One region of the Peribacillus sp. YIM B13477 genome, then DNA from elsewhere that is predicted to be linked to it. Evidence: riboswitches for the same ligand, from Rfam matches in the RefSeq annotation. Region 1 holds a riboswitch; each other region holds the start of a gene.
The links. A riboswitch is a leader RNA that binds a small molecule or an ion and turns the genes downstream of it on or off. The one in region 1 is predicted to bind S-adenosylmethionine.
Positions count from the first base shown of each region.

Region 2: another riboswitch for S-adenosylmethionine. It lies ahead of metK (methionine adenosyltransferase); the one in region 1 lies ahead of ACFX4H_RS05440 (YezD family protein).
Region 3: another riboswitch for S-adenosylmethionine. It lies ahead of ACFX4H_RS21035 (sugar ABC transporter substrate-binding protein); the one in region 1 lies ahead of ACFX4H_RS05440 (YezD family protein).

Region 1 is NZ_JBHZPD010000001.1:1,112,328-1,118,322, reverse strand. Features, by position in the region: gene ACFX4H_RS05460 (nitrite/sulfite reductase) at 10-1,635, opposite strand; gene cysC (adenylyl-sulfate kinase) at 1,652-2,251, opposite strand; gene sat (sulfate adenylyltransferase) at 2,295-3,443, opposite strand; gene ACFX4H_RS05445 (phosphoadenylyl-sulfate reductase) at 3,496-4,212, opposite strand; gene ACFX4H_RS05440 (YezD family protein) at 4,382-4,525, opposite strand; SAM riboswitch class I at 4,682-4,790, opposite strand; gene ssuE (NADPH-dependent FMN reductase) at 5,071-5,604, opposite strand; gene ACFX4H_RS05430 (TetR/AcrR family transcriptional regulator) at 5,792-5,995, opposite strand, start outside.
Region 2 is NZ_JBHZPD010000004.1:30,165-36,159, forward strand. Features, by position in the region: gene ACFX4H_RS14080 (nucleotide sugar dehydrogenase) at 1-875, shown strand, start outside; gene pckA (phosphoenolpyruvate carboxykinase (ATP)) at 1,535-3,121, opposite strand; SAM riboswitch class I at 3,551-3,713, shown strand; gene metK (methionine adenosyltransferase) at 3,876-5,069, shown strand; gene ACFX4H_RS14095 (gamma carbonic anhydrase) at 5,361-5,879, opposite strand.
Region 3 is NZ_JBHZPD010000008.1:98,233-104,227, forward strand. Features, by position in the region: gene ACFX4H_RS21030 (GTP-binding protein) at 1-2,351, shown strand, start outside; SAM riboswitch class I at 2,446-2,551, shown strand; gene ACFX4H_RS21035 (sugar ABC transporter substrate-binding protein) at 2,668-3,780, shown strand; gene ACFX4H_RS21040 (sugar ABC transporter ATP-binding protein) at 3,837-5,339, shown strand; gene ACFX4H_RS21045 (ABC transporter permease) at 5,341-5,995, shown strand, end outside.

The DNA.
Region 1 (5,995 bases):
CTTCCCCTATTAAACGGCCACTTCCGCTAATATATCATCAAGTTTACTTTGTAATTCGTCCACCCCTACCCTTTCCACAAAATCGAGAAAGGTTTCGGATAGTAGTTTTGTTTCTTTGAAAAATAGGATCATTTCTTTCAGAACATGATGGAGCTTTTCAGCTTCCACTTTTCCTTTAAGCTTTTCATTGAACTTCCCGCCCTCATTAAGCGTTCCTCCAACGTATATCTCGAAAGCCTCGACCATCTTTTTATCCTGGTTTTTCATTTTTATGCCTTGCAGCCCTATTTCGGCGATGGCTCTTTGACCGCAATTATTCGGACAGCCGACCATATGCATCCTTACAGGCACATCGAGATCTATTTCCTTGTCAAGTGATTCAGATATGGTCCTCATTCGGTTTTTCGTTTCAACCAGAGCCAGGTTGCAATACTCGATGCCTGTACACGAAACGGAATACCCAATGAATTTCTTTGGTTGATATGGAAATCTTTCAAAGATGGATTCCTGCTTTAATTCCTCAAGTTTTGCATCCGGCACATTAGGAATGATTAGATTTTGAGAATTACAGTTGCGGATTTCACCATTTCCATATTTTTTTGCAAGTTCGGCAAATTCGATCACTTCGTCTGGGTTTAAACGACCAACTGGTATATTGACGCCAACATAGTTCAGACCATCTTGCTTTTGTTTATGGATGCCGTAGAAATACCCTGCATTCCATCCTTTCACCGCACTTTCTCCCTTTTCAGGAAGCGGACCGGTGTATTCCAGCAATTTTTCCTTGAATTGTTCAGGACCCCAGTCAGCGACAAGGAATTTCAAACGTGAGCGATGACGCTTTTCACGGTACCCAAAGTCACGGAATATCGTCGTGATGGCGGCAGCCACTTCCACAGTTTTTTCAGGTAAAATGAATAAGTCAAGTTCTTCTGCCAGCATCGGAACGGAGGAAAGCCCACCCCCTACTTTTACGTGAAAACCGACTTCCGTTACTCCATCAATTACTTTAGTAGCTGGATTGAATGAAACACAGTTGATTTCAGCATTTGAAGCATTATGGATATTAGCACTTATGGACATTTTATATTTCCTCGGAAGGTTCGAATAGTCTTCGTTAAGGCGGAAATACTCAAATACATCATAAAGTACCTCGCGTGTATCAAAAAGTTCATCAGGATCGATGCCTGCCAATGCATTACCGATGATATTGCGGGTTATATCACCACAAGCTCCAGCCGTAGTCATTCCAACCTTTTCTAAACGATTCAATATATCCGGGACCTGTTCGATGGTCAGCCAATGGAATTGAATGGCTTGACGGGTTGTAATGTCATATACATCCCTCCCGTAATCTTTAGCGATGTTAGCTAGAGTTATTTGTTGATCATAAGTCAGGATACCTCCGGGAATTACGACTCGCATCATCCAATAACCAGCTTCTTTTGGCCGTTGCAGGTATAAACCTGCCCACTTGAACATATCCCATTTCTCTTTAGGGATGGAATCAAACCCATTTGCTGCGTAATGTGGAATATCATCAAATATCTTCAAGCCATCTTTTTCCAATTTCCAGATTTCCGTTTTATTTTTAGCGATTAGTGGATTTTCCGACCAAAATTTCTCGTAAACCATTACATTTCCTCCTTGATTAAATCGCTTTCTTTGCTGTTAAATAACCGATTACCTGTTCAACGCACTCTTCAATGCTGTATTGGTCGGATTCTAAAATGATTTCCGGTTGTTCAGGTTCTTCGTATGGAGAGTCGATTCCGGTAAAATCTTTAATGATGCCTTTACGGGCCTTGTCATAAAGCCCTTTTGGATCACGCACTTCACACTCTTCGATCGGACACTTTATGTATACTTCAATAAACTCCCCTTCTTCGAGTAAATCACGTACAATCTGCCGATCTGCCCTGAAAGGTGATATGAAAGCGGTCAATACGAACTGCCCACTATCCACGAATAACTTGGAAACCTCACCAATCCGCCTAATATTCTCGGTTCTATCTTCTTCAGAAAAACCTAAATCTTTATTTAAGCCATGACGGATATTATCACCATCCAAAACATAACTTCGAATATTCCGATTGTATAACTCTTTAGCGACCGCGTTTGCAATCGTTGATTTTCCGGAACCCGATAGTCCTGTAAACCATAGAACCGTGCTTTCATGCCCGTTCTGCTTCCGTCGGTGCTCCTTTGTCAATGACGTCTCATGCCATGTGACATTCGTACTTTTACTCATTTGATAATCCCCCTCTTCATGTGACCCTTCCATTTATGTCAAATCAGTTATAAACTTCATTTTTTTTTAGACCTTCTATCAACACCTCGATGACTTCCTTACGGCTAAAGGTAGCTGGAGGAATTTCTCCATTACGCAACATTTCCCTTACCTTCGTTCCAGACAGGATGACATGGTCTTCCTTGCCATGCGGACAAGTTTTAGCGGAAGCCATATTGCCACATGCTTTACAGTAAAAACTATGTTCAAAGAATAATAGCGTGATTCCTAACTCATCTGCGTTAAAGTTCCCGAAGATTTTTTGGGCATCGTATGTGCCATAATAATCGCCCACACCCGCATGATCGCGTCCGACGATAAAATGGGTGCAACCATAATTTTTACGGACCATCGCATGGAAAATGGCTTCTCTAGGTCCTGCATAACGCATGGCAGCAGGGAAAACTGCAAGGGAGACGCGATCCTTAGGATAATATTTGTCAAGCAGCACTTTATAGCTTTCCATTCTTACATCTGCCGGAATGTCATCTGATTTAGTGGCACCGACGAGAGGATTTAAGAATAAGCCGTCGACGATTTCCAATGCTGTCTTTTGAATATATTCATGTGCACGGTGAACAGGGTTCCTTGTTTGGAAACCAACAACCGTTTCCCATCCTTTTTCAGCGAAAGCCTTCCTTGTCTCGACTGGGTCCAAATAATGAGCTTGAAATAGCGGACGCTCTATTCTCTTGATCAACTTTATTTCCCCGCCGACATATACATCCCCGCGGTTATATAAATTTTTCACTCCAGGATGCTTCTCATCAGCTGTTTGATATACCAATGTCGCTTCCAATTGCTTATCTGGAGTGTAAATATCAGAAACGGAGAGAACCCCGTATGTTTCACCATCATGGGTTAATGTTACTTCTTCACCTATAGTAAGGCTTCCTGCAGTTTCTTCGGTCAAAGGCAGCGTAATCGGGATGCTCCATACATGTCCGCTGCTAAGCCTCATATCCTTTACCACTGTCTCATAGTCACTTTTTGTAAAGAATCCTTTAATCGGGCTGTAAGCACCAGTCCCTATCAATTCAAGATCGCTCAAAGCAATTTCATCGATTTCGATTGACTTCGTTATTTTACTAAAATCATATTTTGGTTCCCAAAGATCGATTAATGTTCCTCCGTGCGGTAAACTGATTGTCATGCTAATTTCCCCCTATGGTTTCTATTTATTTAAGCCTATACTTTCTATTTATTTAAGATAAATGCAATCCGCATTCCGTTTTTTGAGCTCCTTGCCAACGGCCAGAGCGTAAATCATCTGCATTGAAGGCAGGTGCAGTACACGTTTTACATCCAATGCTCGGATATCCATTATCATGCAGGACATTATATGGAAGTCCATTTTTGTGGGCATAGCGCCAAACATCTTTCCATGTCCAATGTATGAGTGGGCATATTTTAACTGATTTGAACTTATTATCCTTATTGATATACTCGGTCTTAGCTCTTGTTTCGGATTGCTCCCTCCGCAGTCCCGAAAGCCAGGCTGTTGCCGATGAAAGCACATCTGTAAGCGGAACGATTTTACGGATGTTACAGCACTTATTGGAATCTCTAAGCCATAATTCATCGCCATATTCCGCCGCTTGTTCCTCAAGCGTCAAGTCAGGTTTCTTCATTTCGATCAAAAGCTTCGGATATCGCTTCTTCACTTCCTCGATCAATTGGTAAGTTTCCTCAAAATGAACATCTGTATCTAGGAAAACTATTTTTGCCGAAGGATTGACCTTCGCCAATAAATCCGTAAGCACGATGCCTTCAATACCAAAACTGCAAGCATAAATCAGTTTGTCACCATAATGGTCATTCGCCCATTTAAGAACTTCCAAAGCACCTTTTGTCTCAGTGTCTTCAGGAAATACAGGGAAGTCCCCTGTATTGAAATTTTCATAGTTTATTAATGCAGCCAACTTTGTAGCCCCCTCTAAAAACTTGCTGTATCAGGTTAGAGTAACTGTTGATCAATTCCCGTTGTAATATTCCCCGGGTTATTTGAATCTAGGAAAAAGAGACGAATCTAACCAATACTCTCTTTATATCAGTTAAACCCGCCTCTAGTTTTTCTAGTCAGCAGATACCTTATTTAATTCTTAGTTTTTCATTTCTCTCCATTTGAATGATTTTACCATCCTGGACAATAAGTGTAATGGATCCATATTTCATTGAATTAAGCATTTCTTGAAGTCGTTCAAAAATTTCTTCAAGCTGATTCTCTTTATCCAAACCAGTTCCTCCTTTAAGAAAATCCGCGAATATTTTATTTTAAATTTCTTAGATTTATATAATTCCATACAACCTTACATTGTTATGGTCTCCCTAAAATTTTCACAAAAAACAAAAATCTTTCCATGATGGAAAGATCGCAAGGTAAATATCTTTACCTTATCTTCCAAAATGATCAACATTTTGTTGGAGGTAGCACCTTGCATCCATCATGCAGGTTGCTGGACTTCAAAGGGCCAATTCCCTCCGTCGCTCTGGATAAGTTTTATTATTTTAAATATTAACATATATTTAATCCTTGTCAATGGAGTTTTCTTATAAAATAACTTGGTTTAATATTATGGATGAACTGTTATTTTTATACACACTATTCAATTTATGATTTTATGTTCATATAAATGCGAAAATAGACTCGTCTTTTTAGATAAAGTCTCCAAAAAAATGAGTCTATTTTCATTATTAGGCCTATTATTGACGCGTGTTATTCTAAAAAAAAATTCTAGGGTTCCAGTCTTTTTATAGAAGGAATTAATTTATTGAAGTCATTAATTTCTTAACTGTATCGCTTCTACAAATTCTTGAACCTGACTCTGGACGCGATCAATTAAATGCAAATCATTGATTGGGTTTTCTGGATTCTGTTTATCTATTTCCTTATCAACAAAATAAATCCCCTGCATCGGCTCGCCTTTTAATATTGAAATTAATGGTTTAAGCGCATAGTCAATCGCCAATAGATGCCTGTTACTTCCACCAATCATGATTGGCAGCACCGGCTTACCCTTAAAAGCACCTTCTGGCAGCAGATCAATCAATGCTTTCAATACACCTGTATAAGAAGCCTTATAAACCGGTGAACCTATAATGACTCCTCTGGCTGCTTGAATTCTCTCTGAAAGCTTTGAGATATCCTCGCTATTATATTTCCCTTGGAATAAATCATCTGCTGTGAAATCCGTAATCGAGAAATAAGCTGTAGTAAATCCTGCATTTTCGACTAATGATTGAATATGTTTTAGTGAAATGTCCGTTCTTGATGGAATAGCCGGACTTCCTGATAAAATTACGATATCGCTCATTTGATACCCTCCAATGTTACAAGATTTCCAGATATAATTTTCTTAGAGCATTTCGTGAAGTATACATTTATCGTAATTGTCTGAAAAATATAAGTCAAATCTTACACTCTGGACATCTACTCTGAATGAAAAAAGAAACGGTCATATTTACGGCTTGATGCTCATGCCCTTAAATATGACCGTTTCATTATGTATGATTTTGTTTCCCATGAATACCATATACCAAAAGTTGAGCAATGCTCTTAATTCGTTCAGAAGTAAAATATGGCTCCTTTTTTTGTTGATGGATCTCATAATGTGTAGATAAAGCCAATGTGAAAGAAATGATCCCTACATTAAATAATATAATATCAGAGATATATTGTATCTCTCCGCTATCTATTCTCTTCTG
Region 2 (5,995 bases), on a different contig from region 1:
ACATTTTCCTCGTACATTGTCCGGAACGCGTTTTACCTGGAAGGATTCTTGAAGAGTTGGTTCATAATAACCGTATCGTCGGGGGCATCACCGAAACATGCTCATATAAAGGAAGTCTTGTTTACAAAACCTTCGTTCAAGGGGAGATCATTCAGACCGATGCGAAAACGGCTGAAATGTCCAAACTGATGGAAAACACCTTCAGGGATGTCAATATCGCCCTTGCGAATGAGCTGACGAAAATCTGTTTCGAGCTGGACATCAATGTTTTGGATGTCATATCGATGGCAAACAAACACCCTCGTGTCAATATACACCAACCAGGACCAGGAGTTGGCGGCCATTGTTTAGCGGTCGATCCGTATTTCGTCGTTGCAAAGGCACCGGAGTATGCTAGAATCATTAAATTGGCCCGTGATACCAACGTATCGATGCCTTATTACATCGTTAATTCCGTAAGGATGATGCTAGAGGGGATCCGGAAGCCAAAAGTAGCTGTTTTCGGTCTTGCGTACAAAGGAAATGTAGATGATATTCGTGAAAGTCCTGCCATTGATGTCGTCAATATCTTGATGGGGATGGAAAACATGGATGTAGCCTTGCATGACCCGCATGTCAAATCTGGAAAGATGCCAGTCGTATCAGTGGAAGACGCTGTAAATGATGCCGACTTGATACTTATCCTGACTGACCATGATGAATTTAAACAGATGGATTATGATAAGCTATCGAATCTCATGAGCAATAAATTAGTTCTGGATACACGCAATTGCATTGATGCAACTAAAACAGATATCCCGGTGGCAAACCTGGGCAATATATATCAATACAAAACGGTGTCCATGAAAAAAGACAGGAATAAAGCGATCATCTAAAAACTTGGACAACATCGATAATGGAATAACGATTAAGGGGGCACTGACTATCACAGTCCCCTTTTTCCACTGAAAAAAAGGACCATGCAAGAACGAGGCCCTTTCAGAACGTGGAAACGATCCAGTTGGTTTCAGATCCGCTTCCTGTACGTCAAGCCTCCTCACCTCAAGCATCCTAGCAGAGTCTCGGCTAGCCAATTATTCGAGCACAGCTGCCATATTTCGGGTTATAAGGCAGTATTCGAGCGCAGCCGCCGTATTTCGTGCTGCAAGGCAGAGAATTCGAGCGCAGATGGCGTATTTCGAGCTATAAGGCAGTAAATTCGAGTGCAGCCGCCGTATTTCGTACTATAAGGCAGTAATTTCGACCACAGATGGCGTATTTCGAGCTGAAAGACAGTGAATTCGACAGTAGACGTGTATTCGGGTGCAAGGCAGTAAATTCGAGTGCAGCCGCCATATTTCAGGGTGTATGGCAGTAATTTCGAGCGAAGATGCCGTATTTCGGGTTACTTGGTACTTTATTCGACAGTAGACGAGGTATTTCCCCTTCCATGGCACTTTATAAAGTAATCCATAATCATGGTTCGGGAAGTGACGTTTCCTGCCGACAAACTGAAAGGACCAAGCAAGAGCTTGGTCCTTTTGTGTACAATTTATTAAGCTGTCGGGCCGCCAAGTTCTTCGATTTCACTTGGAACGCTTTTGAATTTCTTGAAGTTTGCACGGAATTGTGCGGCAAGGTCTGTTGCTGCTTCTTTATAAGCGGCAGGATCTGCCCAAGTCTTGATTGGTTGAAGCACTTCATCAGGAACACCAGGAACATGAAGCGGGATATCCAAACCGAAGATATCATCTTTGATCGTTTCGATGTTCGCTAATTCACCTTCAAGCGCCGCTTGTACCATTGCACGGGTGTAAGCAAGTTTCATACGGCTTCCAGTTCCGTATGCACCGCCAGTCCATCCTGTGTTGACAAGGTAAACTTTTGCATTGTGCTCGTCAATTTTATCACCAAGCATCTCAGCATAGCGTGTAGCTGGAAGCGGTAAGAATGGTGAACCGAAGCAAGTGGAGAATGTAGCTTCCGGTGAAGTTACGCCTCTTTCAGTACCAGCCAATTTACTAGTGTATCCGCTTAGGAAGTGGAACATTGCCTGTTCTTTGGAAAGCTTGCTGATTGGAGGCAGAACGCCTGAAGCATCAGCCGTTAAGAAAATGATTGTATTTGGATGTCCTGCAATACTTGGGTTCACGATGTTATCGATTGCTTGCATTTGGTAAGCAGCACGAGTGTTTTCAGTCAATGAACTGTCATCATAGTTCGCTTCACGCGTATCCGGATCAACAACAACATTTTCCAATACAGCACCAAAACGGATTGCATCGAAAATTTGCGGTTCTTTTTCACGTGAAAGGTTGATCGTTTTTGCATAGCAGCCGCCTTCGATGTTGAATACGCCGTTAGAAGACCAGCCGTGCTCATCATCGCCAATCAATTTACGGCTAGTGTCTGCTGATAAAGTTGTTTTGCCTGTACCGGACAGTCCGAAGAATAAAGCGACGTCCCCTTCACGTCCTACGTTAGCAGAGCAATGCATTGGAAGGATTCCAGCCTCTGGAAGTAAGTAGTTCATGATCGAGAAGATCGATTTTTTCATTTCTCCTGCATATTCCGTTCCGCCGATCAGGATCGTACGGCGTTCAAATGAAACGATGATGAACGTTTCGGATGTAGTTCCGTCCACTTCTGGGTCCGCTTTGAAGTTAGGTGCAGAAAGGATCGTGAATTCAGCTTCGTGACCTCTCAGCTCCTCTTCGTTTGGACGGATGAACAATGTATGGGCGAAAAGGTTATGCCAAGCATATTCATTGACAACACGGATGGGAAGACGTGACGATTCGTCTGCACCAGCGAAACCTTTAAAAACAAAAATCTCTTCTTTTGCTTTTAGGTAGTCAACTACTTTATTATATAGTTTATTGAACACATCTTCGGAAATCGGCCGGTTCACGGGACCCCAATCGATTTTATCTTTAACGGATGCTTCTTCCACGATAAATTTATCTTTAGGTGAACGACCGGTATATTTGCCAGTTTCAGCTTTTACCGCGCCGGTTGATGTTAAAACGCCTTCATTTCTGCTTAGTACTTTTTCGACCAATTGAGGAACTGATAGTTGAGTTTGCACATTGTTTCCTGTTAATAATTGGTGTAACTCATTAGAAACGTCTACAGAATTCATATATGAGGTACCTTCCTTTGTTTGAGTTTTTAGATTATAATTAGTATAACACATTCATTTAATTAGTCTATACTATTTCTTTTAATTTGTGATTATTTTCAGCTGGCCGCATTAATCATTTTAATCCGGCAGGAACCGAGTCAGGATGATCGCATATACTTTCATGAGGAAAAATTTATTTAAATAGGAAGTAAGTAAACAATATATGTCTAAAAGGAAAGTCAGGATGTCGTTCCTTTTAGATATTCAGTACTTTATTATTAATGGCAATTTACAACATTTCTATTCGTATATTGCGTTGTAAACCCCTCTAGGACGTTGTATCAACATGTTTTTTCAAATGAACGCCATTCTGGGTGGAAATGTTCTTTTTAGAAAAGCATTGACAAATTCCAGCCAGATACGATAATATCTTAAATTGTACGGATTCTCTTATCCCGAGTTGGTGGAGGGACAGGCCCTTTGAAACCCAGCAACCTGCCATATTGAACTTGACTCCAAGATCGATCGCCGAAAATAAAGCGAAGGTCTTCAAGGAATAGTGGTGATGGTGCTAACCTGAGCAAGGTAAAAAACCCTTGAACGATAAGAGTGAAAGGATAGAAGACAGAATTTTAAACCTTTCCTCATTTGCCAGGGAAGGTTTTTGTGTTTTTTATAAGTAATTCTGTGTCTATAGTTGAAACTAATGAGGGAAACGAGTTCCGTAAAAACAGGCTTATGCCTACAACATACTAACTTCCAAGGAGGAAATATGATGTCAAAGAAACGTCTATTTACTTCTGAATCTGTTACAGAGGGCCATCCGGACAAAATTTGTGATCAGATTTCAGATTCCATTTTAGATGCTATCCTAGCTAAGGATGCAAATGCACGTGTTGCGTGTGAAACTAGTGTAACTACAGGTCTTGTACTTGTTGCTGGTGAAATTACAACGTCCGCTTACGTGGATATCCCGCGTATCGTTCGTGATACGATTAAAGGAATTGGCTACACACGTGCGAAATACGGTTTCGATGCTGAAACTTGTGCCGTTTTGAGTTCCATTGATGAGCAGTCTGCCGATATCGCAGCTGGTGTCGATAAAGCATTGGAAGCTCGTGAAGGAAACATGTCAGATGAAGAAATCGATGCAATCGGTGCAGGGGACCAAGGTCTTATGTTCGGATTCGCTTGTAATGAAACTGAAGAGCTTATGCCGCTTCCGATTTCATTGGCGCATAAACTTTCATTCCGCTTGGCTCAAGTTCGTAAAGATGAAACTCTTGCTTACCTACGCCCTGATGGTAAAACACAGGTAACCGTGGAATATGATGAGAATAACCGTCCTGTACGTGTAGATACAATCGTCATCTCAACACAGCATGATGCAGAAATTACGCTTGAACAAATTCAAGCCGATCTAAAAGAACATGTGATCAAAGCTGTCGTTCCAGCCGAGTTGATCGATGCAGATACTAAGTACTTCATCAACCCGACTGGCCGTTTCGTAATCGGCGGACCTCAAGGGGATGCTGGTCTTACTGGACGTAAAATCATCGTTGATACTTACGGCGGATACGCTCGCCACGGCGGCGGTGCATTCTCTGGTAAGGATGCTACTAAAGTTGACCGTTCTGCTGCATACGCTGCACGTTACGTTGCGAAAAACATCGTGGCAGCCGGCCTTGCCGACAAAGCGGAAGTTCAATTGGCATACGCAATTGGTGTGGCAGAGCCTGTATCAATCTCCATTGATACGTTCGGAACTGGTACAGTAAGCGAAGAAGTCCTTGTTGACCTAGTTCGCGCAAACTTCGACCTTCGTCCAGCTGGTATCATCAAAATGCTTGACCTTCGTCGCCCAATCTACAAACAAACAGCTGCATACGGACACTTCGGCCGTACAGATGTTGATCTTCCATGGGAACGCACGGACAAAGCAGAAACATTAAAAGCACAAGCGTAATTCATATAAAAAAAGGTGTCCCGTTATTTGCGGGGCACCTTTTTTATGGATTAACTTAGCCGTCTGCGGGAATAATTCAAGAAATCCCAAAGAAATAATTAAACTTTAAGGGCCATACCCGTGAGTTAGAGCGATTTATTCGTAAGTTTGGAGCAATACTCGTGAGTTAGAGCGATTTACTCGTGAATTTGGAGCAAATACTCGTGAGTTAGAGCGATTTACTCGTGAATTTGGAGCAAATACTCGTGAGTTACGTTGAATACTCGTAATTTTCAGTCAAGTGCTCGTGCATTACTTTATTCGTTCCGCCGTTTTATAGTATTGGCCTTTTTCTGCGTATTCGCGTACGATGCGTTCCATATCCTGACGATCTTCTTCATTGATTTCACGGATGACTTTAGCTGGACGTCCGAATGCCAACATGTTCGGTGGAATGACTTTGCCTTGGGGAACGAGACTGCCGGCACCGATGAAAGCCCCTTCGCCGATTTCGGCTTCATCAAGTACGATCGATCCCATGCCGATTAAAGCTCCTTTGCGGATTTTACAGCTATGTAATATGACCTGATGTCCAACGGTTACTTCATCCTCGATAATCAATGGATTATTTGGGCTTTGGTGCAGGATGCTGTTATCCTGTATACTGACTTTTTTTCCGATGATGGTTGGGGATACATCACCGCGAATGACGGAATTGAACCAGATTGATGTTTCGTCGCCAATTTTGACATCACCTGTGACGACAGCATTTTCAGCAATATAAGCGCTTTCAGCAATTTCAGGTTCTTTGCCTTTATACGGATAAATAATCATTTTCAATCATTTCCTTTCCGAAGTGAATGTTTTTATGTATTATTTTAATATACCGTATGCAAATACACTTGGCTATTTATAATAGCAATGTACAACTTGTTAGATTTCTTTTT
Region 3 (5,995 bases), on a different contig from region 1:
TCGTGAAAGAAGCAGTCGAGTTTCAACCAGACTACCCGAATGTCACTGAAATCGCACGCGCCTTTTTTGAAGAACAAAAGGATTGGAACAGTGCAGTGGTATTAGCGGCGAATGAAAGTATCCGTACAGAGTCAATGGGCTGGTTCGATGTGCTGAAAACATATATCCAGCAGGGTGTTGCCCAATCGATGGAGCCGGATTATTTCTCAACTGTCCTTGGTTCGCTATACACACTCGACCAGGAACGTTTCGAGAAAATGACGGTTGCCCTTTGGAAAAATTATAAATATACGGATGCTTATTTCGAATGGTTAAGAGTGATTAATAATTTGATAGATACCATCGAATTGAACCATGCGGATGTATGGGATGAGCTTTCCGTCTATTACAGGGATGCATATGCAGGTTTGTTAGAAGGAACGCATCTAATCAAAGAATTAAGTCCTGTCGTGCCAAGGTTGCTGGAAAACTGGCTCAAAATCGCAGACGGAGAGCTTTCGCTGTTTGCGGCGGCATCCACGTTGTCCTGGAATGAAATCTTCCCGGATACGATCAATGCGCTGGTCATTCAGGATGCAGAGAGCCTGCTTTCGAAATCGCCTAAATTGGGAGGCGGACTGGAAGCGGGAGAGAAACTGTTCAATTCCATTATCCAGTGGGCTGAAGATAATGATTTAAGGGTTGGAAATAAGCTTAAATGGATGGTGGAGGGGCTTAAAGATACCAGCAATTTCAATCTCCTTCTTGCAGGAAGTACAGGAAATGGCAAGACATCCTTTATTCAGTCAATCGTTGGAGAGAGCATTGCTGCTGAGGACCATTCTTCCCTAGTCAGTGTCAAAGACGGGGATGATTTGGAAATCCTTGAAATTACCGATACAGATAGCAAAGTTGTCGAGGAGCTAACTGATTTGGATGAAACACGCCGTCAGCGCGGGACTATAGTCGATGTGACAATCATCAGTGACTACCTAAGAAATAATCATTTGCGATTATTGGATACACCGGGGTTCAATGGGGAACAAAGCGTGGAATCCGATTTCCAAGGCTATTTACATGGCAGTGATGGCCTGATGTTCGTTCTTGACGCCCGGGCTCCTTTCACCGGCAGCGAAAGGGATCTGTTATTGGAAATTCAAATGAAGGCACCTAAACTGCCGATCCATTTCCTATTAAATAAAATGGATACGATATACAGTGATCAGGTCGCAGTCCGGATGGAAGACGAAACATGGGATAAAGTTAATGCATATTTCCCGAATGCGAAAGTGTTCGCTTTCTCCAAACATTATGACAGCAGGCAGCAATTGAAGGACCTTTCAGCCTTCCTTGAATCGAATTATCAAGATGATAATTGGAAGGAAAGAAGATCTGAAAAAATCCTGACATTCATTCGTAAAACCTTATCTTATCTATTAGAAAAACGGGTTGCCAATGAGCGGAAATGCGAGCATTCCATCTCTTGGAATGAGCAGATGGAAGTCAAACTGAATGGAGCGGTCAATCAACTGGCTGATCTGGAAAAAGAAAAAAGTGAAAATATCATAAGGTCGTATCGTTCGCTTAAGGACGAAGTGAAAAGTCAGCTTTATTCAAAAATTCCTGAATTACTGAGGGATTGCTCTAAATCGTTAACGGAAAGCAGTGATTTCAGTCAGGTCCATGTACAGTTAAACCAGGAAATGAATGAGCGGATTCAAAACTTCATTTCTGACAAGATCATGCCTCAATATTACCGTTCTCTTCAAGACTGGATTGCCAGTTCCCAAATGGAGTTCACACAAAGCCAGCAGTTCATGGATGAGATGAGTGCCGGATTCAATGAATTATACAAAGAAGAACGGATTATGCTGGCAGGTGACTTCAGGGTATTGGATGACTGGCGCCGTGATGCCGACCGGATGACAAGCAGTATCCGCATCGAAAACGTTAATATCCTTTTGCGCAGGACTCCATCACAATTGCTGCTTAAAGGAGCAGGGAAGCTATTTGGGGCGATACCGCAAAATAAGGCCAATATGTACAATCGTTACAAGAAATACCTGGAAAGTGAAGATTACCTGGATGTTGCCGAAATGATCACGGAACGTTTCCTAACCCAATTTGGATTGTTTGAAAAATCATTGGATCGGGACATCTCACTTTTCTATCGCAGTTCATTTGCCTTACTTCAAAAAACGATAGAGCAGACGCAGACGGAAATAAAAGACTACCAGGCTGCATTGGAGCATATGAAAGAAAATCCGGAAGTTTACCGTGATCCGATCACGTTGTTCGAAGTGAAATTAAGGCAGTTGGAGAGGCTTGAAAAAATCGAGAAAAAGCGTCTAGCCCAGCTTCAAAGAAAATAAAAATAACGGGAAACATTTCAAATATTCAAAAATCTATTGACTTTACGACTATATCCCTATAAAGTGATAATTACGAAAACGTAACACAATATATCTCTTATCAAGAGTGGCGGAGGGACTGGCCCTAAGATGCCCAGCAACCGTTCCATTAGGAATTGGTGCTAAATCCTGCAAAACAGAAATGTTTTGACAGATAAGAGAGGGACAAGTCTGCAAAACAGCCGATTAAACCTCTCTATATTAGAGAGGTTTTTATTTTGGAATTTACACCGACTTAACTGATAAGACTAATGAGAAAACATGGAGGGGAAACAAGATGAGAAGGTCTATTAAAGGGATATTCATTTTTGCCATCGCTTCGGCTTTGCTTTTAACGGGTTGCTCTGCAGGGCAGAGTTCCACAGAATCGAAGAAAGAAGAAAAAGTATCATTTGAAAATGTCCCGGAAAGATTTGCTGATGGCGATGGAGCCAAGATCAAAGTGATCCGTAAAATTGGCGGTGATGATCATACTGCCCAATACTTGGCGGGGGCGAAAGAAGAAGGAGAAGCACTGGGATTTCAAGTCGATACGTACACAGCCAATGGTGATACGGCTAAATTCCATGATGCGATAGCACAGGCTTTGGAGGAAGATTACGACGGCTATATCATTTCACATGGTGATGATGCCGCAACTGTAAATGACGTTCAGAAGTTGGTTGATGCAGGTAAAAGCGTTGTCACATTCGATTCAATAAGCGATCTATCTAAAATAGAGGGCGTGACATTAACTTCACAAGATGATGAAGCGCTGGCAACACTGGCTTTCGATAAACTGATAAAAGAACAGAAAGGTGAAGCGGCAATTGCATATCTTTGGGTGGATGGTTTTCCTCCAATGGTAAGAAGAAATGCAGTCTATAAGGAAAAACTAAAAGAAAATCCTGGGATTAAAGAAGTCGAAAGATTCGGAGTGGCATCCGCTGATACTTCGGTTCAGACACAAAATGCTGTAGCCGCAATGCTGAATAAATACCCTAAAGGTAAATTGGATGCCATTTTCGCAACATGGGATGCCTTTGCTATCGGTGCAGCCCGGGCGATTAAAGAAGCGGGCCGCGATGAAGTGAAGATATATGGAATTGATGTTTCGAATGCAGATCTCCAGGAAATCCAATCCGCTGATAGCTCTTGGTCCTACACGGCAGCGGTCGATCCCAAGTTGATCGGTGCAGTGAATATGAGGATATTGGCTAAAAAATTAGCGGGTGAAGAAACACCGCAAACATATGATTTGGAGGCTTCATTCATTTCGCAAAAGCAAATCCAAGCTTCAAAAGAAGCGGTAAACATGGCCAACCTGTCTAATATTGTCGATGGCTGGGGTGTATCGACGGAATTTGAAGAAGATTGGATGAAGGTTTTGAAAGATCATTATAAAAAATAAAAAGAGACACTCTCTTTCCAGCGAAGGGAGTGTCTGTTCAATAAGGGGGAATGGACATGGGCAAGCAACTAGAAATGAAGATGATTTCGATTGAATTTCCGGGGGTGAAGGCGCTGAGTGATGTTGATTTTTCCGTACAATCAGGAACAGCCCACGCATTGGTCGGTGCAAACGGAGCAGGGAAATCGACGTTAATGAAAGTTTTATCGGGAGCCCATGTTCATTATTCTGGTGACATTTTTATTGATGGGATGAAGCGGGATATCCGCTCGCCAAAAGCTGCTCAGGAACAGGGCATTCAAATAGTTCATCAGGAAGTGGATACCGCCCTCATCCCATATTTAACAGTTGGGGAAAATGTAATGTTGAATGATATGGTACAAAACATGGGAAAAAAACAAAGGGTACATTGGAAAGAACTGCACAACAAAGCCACTTCTATTCTTGAAGATATGAAAATTCATGTCCCTTCGAAAAAGTTGGTTAGAGACCTGACCTTGGCTGAAAAACAGATGGTCCTGATAGCAAGAGCCGTTTCGACAGAATGCAAATTCCTGATTCTCGACGAGCCAACTGCTCCGTTAAGTCATACGGAGACGACGGAACTTTTTCGAATTGTAAATGAATTAAAGCAAAAAGGCGTGGCAATCATTTTCATTTCACATCGTCTGCCTGAGATTTTTGAAATCTGTGAGGAAATTACGATCATGAGGAATGGGGAGCGTGTCACTTGTCGAAAAATCGAGGACATAACCCGTGCCGAAGTGGTAGAGAACATGCTCGGGAAAACCATGGATGAACAGTTTCCTGAAGTGAATGCTTCGATTGGAGACGTAATTCTGGAAGTGAACGGATTGTCAGATGCCGAGAAAGTTAAGAATGTCAGTCTGAATATTAAAGCAGGCGAGATAATCGGCTTGGCTGGGCTGGTCGGGGCTGGGAAAACGGAGCTGTGTAAAACCCTTTTCGGTCATACGTCCATCACAGCGGGTGAAGTCATCCTGAATGGTCGAAAGCTTTCTCTGAAATCACCGCATGAAGCAGTAAAAAGCGGGCTGGCACTTGTACCTGAGGAACGCAGGAAAGAAGGGGTCCTTGTACAGGAATCAGTCTCGGCAAACTTGACTGCAGCCAGTCTCGGTAAATTCTGCAAAACATTCAGTGTCGTCGATCGTAAGGCGGAAAAGGAAAAGGCAAAGGAAATGATCGCAAGTCTTGGCATTAAGACTCCTTCAGGGGAAGTGAAGGTTGAAAACCTATCCGGTGGTAACCAGCAAAAAGTTGCCATTGGAAAATGGCTTATGGCAGATGCGGATGTATACATATTCGATGAACCAACGAAAGGGGTCGATGTCGGAGCCAAGAAGGATATATTCGAATTGATTGCAAAGCTTGCAAGGAATGGAAAGGCGATCATTTATGCATCCTCCGAGCTTTCCGAAATCATTGGCATTACCAACCGGACCTATGTGTTATATGACGGGAGCACTGTCATCGAATTAGAAACAAGCAAAACGAATGAAGAAGAACTACTATTCTATTCAACAGGAGGTAAATAGGATGAGCATACCCATTCCTGTTACACAGACAGCGAAAGCGAAGAAAAAGGTGGAACTATTCGACTTTTTCTATAAATACGGCACAATATTGACGATTATCATTCTGATTGGAATTTTCGCCGTATCCAATCCATCTTTCATCCAAACTTCTAACCTGATAAACATCCTGCGTTCCATTTCAATCGTGACCATCATTGCGATCGGCATTACGATATCACTGACCGTGGATGGCTTCGACCTTTCCGTCGGCTCCGTCGCATCATTGGCCAATGCCATCGTCATCTCGATGTTTGTCTGGTTTTCTCAGGATACATTCATCGCCATATTAGCTGCGGTCGGTGCCTCACTTTTCGTAGGGGCTTTGAATTCATTCATGATCGTTAAATTGAGAATTCCCGACATGCTGATGACTTTGGCTACCATGTTCATTATCCAGGGAATTGCCCTTACCTATACAAAAGGAGCCACGGTTTCGCAAAATATGGTCATGCCCGACGGGACATTCGCAACAGGACTGATCAGCCCGTTTTTCGCCAAAATTGGCCAAGTGCCATGGATAATCCTGATCATGGCCGTCATTGTGATAGCGACCCATATCTTTTTGACTTATACGAAGCACGGTCGTTATATGTACATTATTGGGGGAAATAAGGAAG